DNA from 4 places in the Staphylococcus saccharolyticus genome. Region 2 is predicted to be linked to each of the others. Evidence: predicted binding sites of a transcription regulator. Region 2 holds the regulator's gene; each other region holds the start of a gene.
What was found. The regulator Rex, encoded in region 2, represses fermentation and respiration genes when NADH is low (regulators of the CRP and FNR family bind a similar motif). The targets are predictions, from matches to a motif close to TTGTGAAATATTTCACAA.

Region 1: a site for Rex is predicted at 840-857, ahead of DYE57_RS02495 (nitrate/nitrite transporter). Genes of this name have one in related genera too.
Region 3: a site for Rex is predicted at 1,242-1,259, ahead of DYE57_RS05410 (citrate synthase). Genes of this name have one in related genera too.
Region 4: a site for Rex is predicted at 877-894, ahead of arcA (arginine deiminase). Genes of this name have one in related genera too.

Annotation. Positions count from the first base shown of each region.
Region 1 is NZ_UHDZ01000001.1:561,433-563,627, forward strand. It holds gene DYE57_RS02485 (sensor histidine kinase) at 1-35, shown strand, start outside; gene nreC (nitrate respiration regulation response regulator NreC) at 64-720, shown strand; gene DYE57_RS02495 (nitrate/nitrite transporter) at 989-2,161, shown strand.
Region 2 is NZ_UHDZ01000001.1:862,096-864,290, reverse strand. It holds gene DYE57_RS04120 (hypothetical protein) at 8-289, opposite strand; gene DYE57_RS04115 (redox-sensing transcriptional repressor Rex) at 418-1,053, opposite strand; gene abc-f (ribosomal protection-like ABC-F family protein) at 1,413-2,195, shown strand, end outside.
Region 3 is NZ_UHDZ01000001.1:1,097,571-1,099,765, reverse strand. It holds gene DYE57_RS05410 (citrate synthase) at 53-1,171, opposite strand; gene DYE57_RS05405 (amino acid permease) at 1,519-2,195, shown strand, end outside.
Region 4 is NZ_UHDZ01000001.1:280,432-282,626, reverse strand. It holds gene arcA (arginine deiminase) at 1-817, opposite strand, end outside; gene DYE57_RS01175 (arginine repressor) at 1,156-1,617, opposite strand.

The sequences.
Region 1 (2,195 bases), 300 kb from region 2:
GTGGTACTATAATTACGTTGGACATACCAATTTAAATTGATTATGTACGCTGGGGGAATTTAAGTGAAGATAGTCATAGCTGACGACCATGCTGTTGTAAGAACAGGCTTCTCAATGATACTTAATTATCAAGAAGATATGGATGTTGTTGCTACAGCTGCTGATGGTGTTGAAGCTTATCAGAAGGTATTAGAATATAAGCCAGATGTTTTAATCTTAGATTTAAGCATGCCACCAGGTGAATCGGGTTTAATTGCAACAAGTAAAATTTCTGAAAGTTTTCCAGAAACTAAAATTTTAATACTAACAATGTATGATGATGAGGAATATTTATTCCATGTACTTAAAAGCGGAGCAAAGGGATATATCTTAAAAAATTCACCAGATGAACAATTAATACTTGCTGTACGTACTGTCTATAAAGATGAAACATATGTTGATATGAAACTAACCACATCTTTAGTGAATGAATTTGTAAACCAATCTAGTTCTGATAAATTATCTCAATCATCAGATCCTTTTAAAGTATTATCAAAAAGAGAGTTAGAAATCTTACCTTTAATTGCTAAGGGTTATGGTAACAAAGAAATTGCTGAGAAGTTATTTGTTTCTGTTAAAACAGTAGAAGCACATAAAACACATATTATGAATAAATTAAATTTAAAAAGCAAGCCAGAATTGGTTGAATATGCTTTAAAGAAAAAACTATTAGATTTTTAATAGAGATAGTGTACAATCGTCTTTCAAACTGTCTATGAAGTTAATCACTTTGTGGACAGTTTTTTTATTAATCAATCATTATCTAGGGAAAAATACTAAACTAATAAGGGTAAGTCCTTATGTTCAAAAATTCACAAACAGATTAAAATTAACTTGTAAATTGGTACTTTGCTGGAATTTTATCTATAGTTATAAGCTTTTGACCTCTTATTAAACCCTACAAAGTACCAATGTTCCTTATAATTAATTTAAATGAAGGTGAATTTGAATGAACATGAAAAAGGGAATTTCTCAACTCACTTTGCAAACTTTGAGTTTAGTTGCAGGATTTATGGCTTGGAGCATCATCTCTCCTTTAATGCCGTTTATAACACAAGATGTAAAAATCTCTGCAGGACAAATTTCAGTAATATTGGCAATACCAGTTATTTTAGGTTCTGTTCTACGTGTACCATTTGGTTATTTAACTAATATTGTTGGTGCCAAATGGGTATTTTTCTGGAGTTTTATTGTTTTATTATTTCCTATTTTCCTTTTATGGCAAGCACAAACTCCTGGAATGTTAATGTTATCAGGTTTCTTTTTAGGAGTTGGTGGAGCAATATTTTCTGTTGGTGTTACTTCAGTACCTAAATATTTTTCAAAAGATAAAGTAGGTTTAGCTAATGGTATTTATGGTGTAGGAAATATTGGAACAGCGATTTCATCATTTTGTGCCCCAGTTTTAGCAGGTGCTATTGGTTGGCAAAATACAGTTCGTAGTTATTTAATTATTTTGAGCGTTTTTGCTATTTTAATGTTCTTTTTAGGGGATAAAAATGAGCCGAAAGTTAAAATACCTTTAATGGATCAGGTTAAGGATTTATCTAAAAACTATAAATTATACTATTTAAGCTTATGGTATTTTATTACATTTGGAGCATTTGTTGCTTTTGGAATCTTCCTACCTAATTTCTTAGTTGATCATTTTGGTATTAATAAGGTTGATGCAGGTATTCGTTCAGGCGTCTTTATTGCATTGGCAACATTCTTGAGACCTTTAGGTGGAGTGATTGGTGATAAATTTTATGCAGTTCATGCACTTATTATTGACTTTGCAGTGATGATTGTTGGTGCACTTATCTTAAGTATGTCTAGTCAAATTGTACTATTCACTGTGGGATGTTTAGCTATTAGTGTATGTGCAGGTATTGGTAATGGCTTAATATTTAAATTGGTACCTTCTTACTTCGCTAAAGAAGCAGGCTCTGCAAACGGTATTGTTTCCATGATGGGGGGTGTAGGAGGCTTCTTTCCACCGTTAGTGATTACTTTTGTCACAGGGCTTACTGGCTCAAGTCACTTAGCTTTTCTATTACTTGCAATCTTCGGAATTATTGCACTTATGACAATGCTACATTTAAATAAAAAAGAAAAAGCTATAGATATTGAATCTAACTAAATTAAGTTTATCAAGAAAAGCTGGAACGACGCCA
Region 2 (2,195 bases):
TATTAGTTTATGCTAATTCTTTTAAAATATTAATGAGCTCTTCTTTTGAAAATTGACTAAACTTATACCATTCATGATCACTATAATAAATAAATAATTTATGACCTAGTAATCCCTTTACATGTTTATATCTAACAATTTTAGTCGTGTCAAATTCAACACTAAAGGGGGTAAGCTCTTTTCCATAAGCCTTAAAAGTCAGTGTATTTCCATCTATTGCAAGCCTACCTGGAACTATCATTATACGTTGAATATGCGGCTTAAATGTGCAATTGGCTTCTATACTCATAATGACATCACACCTCATCTATTTTTATATAATTAATTATAATATATCATTTTTTCTTAAATAAAAAAGCACCCTCCAATGAGGATGCTAATATTAGCATTGTAATGCTTTTTGACTTTTTTAAAAAATTATTTACTATAATTTTTCATAAAGAATAACAATGATTGTAATTCAATACCAAAATCAATATGATGAACTTGTACATCTTGAGGTGTTTTAACTCGACTTGGTGTAAAATTAAGTATACCTTTTATACCAGCTTTAACAAGTTGATTAACAACTTGTTGTGCTACTTTCTCAGGTGTCGTTAAAATTACGACATCGATATCTTCCGCTTCAACTGCCGATTTAATTTCATCGCTATGTTTAACTACTACATTTCCAATTTCTTCGCCAACGATGTGTTCTCTAACATCAAACGCTTCTGTAATTGTCATCTCATCATGAATTGAGAAATTATATGTAAGTAACGCACGTCCTAAGTTCCCTACTCCCACAATAGCGATTTTAATTTCATCGCTTTCACTTAGCTCTGATTTGAAAAATTCCAACATACTATCGACATTATATCCATAACCTTTTTTACCTAATTCTCCAAAATAAGAAAAGTCTCGACGAATAGTTGCTGAATCTATTTGTAAAGCTTCACTGATTGCTTTTGAATTTACTCGGTCAATCCCTTTAGATTTTAGAATACTTACAAATCTATAATATAAAGGTAAACGTTTTAGAGTAGCTCGAGGAATTTTAGTGTTCTCTGGCATTCATTTTGTCCCCCTTGAAGTTTGAATTAATGCTATTTTAAGTATTCAAACACGTAGTCAATTAAGTTGAAGGCTCTTTTTAAAATACAAATAATTGCCTACAACGAATACTTAAATATTATACATTATTAAATTTTAAAAATAAATATCTCAGTTTCATGTAAGCAATGAATACTGTAAAATAGAGATAATTGAGTATAATAAACTTTTCTTATCCCACCGAATTGATTGTAGATAGTTTTTTATTTCCAATAAAAAAGTTAATAATTTATAATTCCCATAAAATAAAATTAATAAAAAAACTAAGTGTTTATATATAGTTTATACCTAAATAAACAAATTAGAAAGGTGAGAATCGAATGATACTTTTACAACTTAATGACATCTCAAAATCGTTCGATGGTGAAGATATCTTTACAGACGTCAATTTTGAAGTTAAAACTGGAGAACGTATTGGAGTTGTCGGCCGTAACGGTGCTGGTAAATCAACTTTAATGAAGATTATAGCAGGCGTAGAAAATTTTGATAGTGGTCATATTTCTAAAATTAAAAATTTAAAAATGAGTTATTTAACACAACAAATGACTCTTGATTCTGACGCCACTGTTTTTGAAGAAATGTCAAAACCGTTTAAACATATAAAAAATATAGAAGAAATGTTTAAATCAGAAACTGATTGGTTCGCCACACATACTCATGAATATGAAACTGAGACTTATCGTGAACACATTGAAAGATATGAATCGTTAACCAATCGTTTTGAACAACTTGAAGGCTATCAATATGAAAGTAAAATAAAAACTGTACTTCACGGACTTCATTTTACTGAAAAAGATTTTAATAAGCCAATTAATGATTTCTCTGGTGGTCAAAAAACACGTCTTTCACTTGCTCAAATGCTACTTAAAGAACCAGACTTACTTCTACTCGATGAACCTACTAACCATCTTGATTTAGAAACAACTCAATGGTTAGAAGATTACTTGAAATTCTTTAAAGGTGCAATCGTTATTATTAGTCATGATAGATACTTTTTAGATAAAATTGTTACACAAATTTATGATGTGGCTTTGGGAAATTTCAAACGTTATGTGGGGAATTATGAACAATTTATCGAACAGCGTGACCAATATTATAAAAAA
Region 3 (2,195 bases), 240 kb from region 2:
AATTTAACCTCCAAATGTATTTAACTTTCAATTGTTAATATATCTTTTTTTATTATCTATCTTCAATAGGAAAATATTTACGATCTTTTTCACCGATATACTTCGCTCTTGGTCTCATAATTCTATTATCTCTATATTGCTCTAAAATATGAGCTATCCACCCTGATGCACGACTAACTGCAAAAATAGGTGTAAATAAATCATGCGGAATATTCATACTATGATAAACAGTAGCACTAAAGAAATCCACATTTGGAATAAGACCCTTTTCTTCTTTCATGCGTTTCTCAATAGCTAGTGACATTTCAAATAATTCACTTTGGCCAGTTTCTTCAGTAATCTTACGACTCATTTCTCTAAGGTATTTAGCACGTGGATCTCCATCTTTATATACACGATGACCAAAGCCCATTACTTTATCTTTATTAGCAAATCTTTCGTCTAAATAACTATCTACGTTATCTAAGCTTCCAATTTCTTTTAACATTGCCATCACTTGCTCATTAGCCCCTCCGTGTAAAGGCCCTTTTAATGAACCAATAGCTGCCACTATGCCTGAATACATGTCAGAAAGTGATGAAACAGCACAACGTGCCGTAAATACAGACGCATTGAGTTCATGATCAGCATGTAAAATTAATGCTTTATTGAATGCTTCAACTTCCACATCCATTGGAAGTTCCCCCCTTAACATATATATAAAATTGGATGCGTAACTTAACTCTGAATTAGGTTTCAAAGGTTCCTTACCTTCTCTAACTCTTGCGAAAGCCGTTACCAAAGAAGCGATTTTAGCTTGTATATGTATTGCTCTATCATACTTATTCTCTTCAGATTCATCTTCTGCATCCGGATCAAAGTGAGCAATATAAGATACTGACGTACGTAGTGCAGTCATTGGATGAAGGTGGTCAGTCACGTACTCTTCAAAGTGCTTATAAACTGTTTCATTAAGTGTCATATATTCAAATAATTTTTCTTTTAATTCGCTTAATTCATCTTTATTTGGAAGTCTATAATTCCATAATAAAAAAATGATTTCTTCGAATTGTGCATTTTCTGCGAGATCATCTATATCATAGCCCGCATATGTCAATTGACTATCTATTATTGAGCTGATTTTTGTTTCAGCTGCAATAACCCCTTCTAAACCTCTTTGTAATTCTGCCATGATTAATTTCCCCTTTACTATTTCTTTATGAAATGGCTTTCAATATGTATTATAGCTAAATTTAAACAATTTGTGAAACATTATAAACCTCGGCAAATTTGGAAAAATGGTATATATCACTGCCTAGGTTTTATGTTAACATCTCTAAAAGTGCTTTAAAACCGACTTTTCCTAGTTAATTACTAATGTTTTTCTAAAATATTAGTATCTTTGCTTTTAGTTATCAAGAATGATTACCAATTATGATTATGCATTTTAGTGAATTTTCACACTTTTTTTCGAAAAGAATTGTATAAATTACTTTATAAGTGCATAATATATATATCTTATAGTAAGGGAGTTGTCTTATGTCTGAGAATTTACAAAGAGAATTGAGCAATCGTCATGTTCAATTGATCGCCATCGGTGGTGCTATAGGAACGGGCTTATTCCTAGGTGCCGGACAAACAATTGCAATGACTGGTCCCTCAATATTGCTTACTTATATAATTATAGGGTTCATGTTATTCATGTTTATGCGTGGATTGGGAGAAATCATAGTTCAAAATACTAATTTCAAATCATTTGCTGATGTAACTAACACCTATATCGGTCCATTTGCAGGATTTGTAACTGGATGGACATATTGGTTATGTTGGATTATTACTGGTATGGCAGAAGTTACTGCCGTTGCAAAGTATGTAAGCTTCTGGTTTCCAGAAATACCAAATTGGATAAGTGCCTTATTCTGTGTACTTATTTTGATGTCTTTCAATTTATTAAGTGCGAAGCTATTTGGTGAATTAGAATTTTGGTTTGCCATTATAAAAATAGTTACAATCATCGCTTTAATTGTTGTTGGTGTTGTAATGATTTTATTTGCATTTAAAACACCATTTGGTCATACGAGCTTAACCAACTTATATCAACATGGTATCTTCCCTAAAGGGTCTTCAGGATTCTTTATGTCCTTCCAAATGGCATTATTTTCATTTGTAGGTATTGAAATGATTGGTGTTACTGCAGGAGAAACCAAAGATCCTGA
Region 4 (2,195 bases), 580 kb from region 2:
CTAAATGCATGAAAGTACGACTTGTTGGAATTTCAATTGCTACAACTTTTTTAAAAGTTGATAAAGGGGATTGGAAAATACGGCGTGCTAAGCGTTCGATTGCTTGCGCTGACGTACGTTCTGAAATACCAATTGCAAGTACTTCTTTAGAAAGGACAAGTTCATCTCCACCCTCGATATTAAATGGACAATCACGATCTAACCACACTGGTACTTCTGCATCTTTAAATCTAGGGTGATGTTTTAAGATATATGAAATGAAGATAGATTCTCTTCGTCTAGCTCTCCAAAACATGCGATTTACTGTCATACCTAGTCCTATTGAAGCTTGAGGATCGCGAGTGAAATATAAGTTTGGCATTGGATCTAAATAGAAAGGATATTTATCATCCATATATTCTACAAGGTGTGTGGATTCTAATTGTATTTCTTCTTTACGCACACCAGCCATAACTTTATTGATTAACTCTTGGTTAGATAGTGTAGAGAATAATTTTTTTATTTCTTTCTCATGACCAAGAATTGTTTTGCGAGATTCTGCGAGTACATCATTGATGAATTGCTCTCTAATTTCTGGTTCTTTAATACTCTCAGCAGCAAGTTTCTCAAGATATAATACTTCTACTCCTTCATCTTGTAAGACTTTAGCGAACCGGTCATGCTCTTGTTGCGCAACTTTCAAGAAAGGAATGTCATCGAAAAGTAAGCCATCCAAATAGTCAGGAACTAAATTTTCTAATTCTTTTCCTGGACGTTTGAGCAATACAGTTTTAAGTTTCCCAATTTCACTGTTAACTTGAATAGGTCCATTTGCCATATTCATTTCCTCCTTTTCTTTAACTACATCCTAAGTATATTGCGTATTATTTAAACAATATGTGATTAAACTCACAAGACCAATGTAGAAAGTTTTGTACAATTTGGTTATTCAATACATAAATATGAGTGAATATACATTAAGATTTGGTGTTTCCGCTTGGAAAATGAATAATTGGCTTATAATAGAATCATAAACATTTAGATAAAAAGTTTTTTATTCACTTAAATGAATAGTTAGTCATTAAAAAGTACAATGTTTTAGAAAAATAAAACGATCTAATAAACGGATGAATGCGTTTACCAGGTCTAAAGATAAATCTAAATAATTATAAATTTTTATGAATAATTATGATTAAATATTTTATAATAAACATACTCAGCCACTGCTTGTGAATGTGCGAGAATCATAATTGTATCATTACCACTGATTGTTCCAACTATTTCTTTCAGTTGCAATTGATCAATGTAATAATTAATGCTCTGTGCAAATCCTGGTGACGTCTTTATTAGTATATACGATTCTTTGATGATAGTGCTAATAATTTCTGTTTCAAGGTAATCATCTAGCTTTAACTTAGCGTCAATTTGCGATTGATTATTGAGTATTTTGTATTCAAATTGATTTGCGCTAGCTGGAAGCCGGAAAATATTTAGTTCTCTAAGATCTCTTGCGATTGTTGTCATACTATAACGAATACCAAAGTGATCATAGATATAATCAATAATATCTGCTTTTTTATAGATGTGATTTTGTTTAACAATCATGGTTACTAAATCTTGTCGTTTACTCTTTTTCATTTAATGATAAACTCCTCTATACATCTAATTTATATTGAGTTATATTTTAATTTATCTTTTTATTTAAAAATATTTTATCATTTTATTGTTAAAAGTTTATGAGAAAATATGCAAGACTTTGTGACAGAATATGTAATGTTATTTTAGCACAAATAAATTGTTATACGTTTAGAGTATTATTAACTTATTTTCGTTGATGAGCCAGATTTATATTGATACTGAAATAACAGATATAGGATTGATAATTTATGATACTTCCTATATTTCAACTGAAAAAAGCTCATTTAATTTTCATCTTACATTGAATGAAGCGAAAACTTACATTGCACGCACTATCAACTAATATTTTTTAGTAAATCATCTTTCTTCGGATAGAAAAACCGTAGTCTGCCTTAATATATATAAGCCCCTTACTCCAAGGCATGAGTAAAGGGCTCGTGAGGTTAATAATGTCTAATCAAGGATTTAGTTTAAATAAGGCGATTGACATTGTAAATGTTTAACATTAATTCTTGTTTAATTAAGGCGTTTGTCATTTCAATTTATTGATACTAATTTACTTCTTGTTTATTGAATAT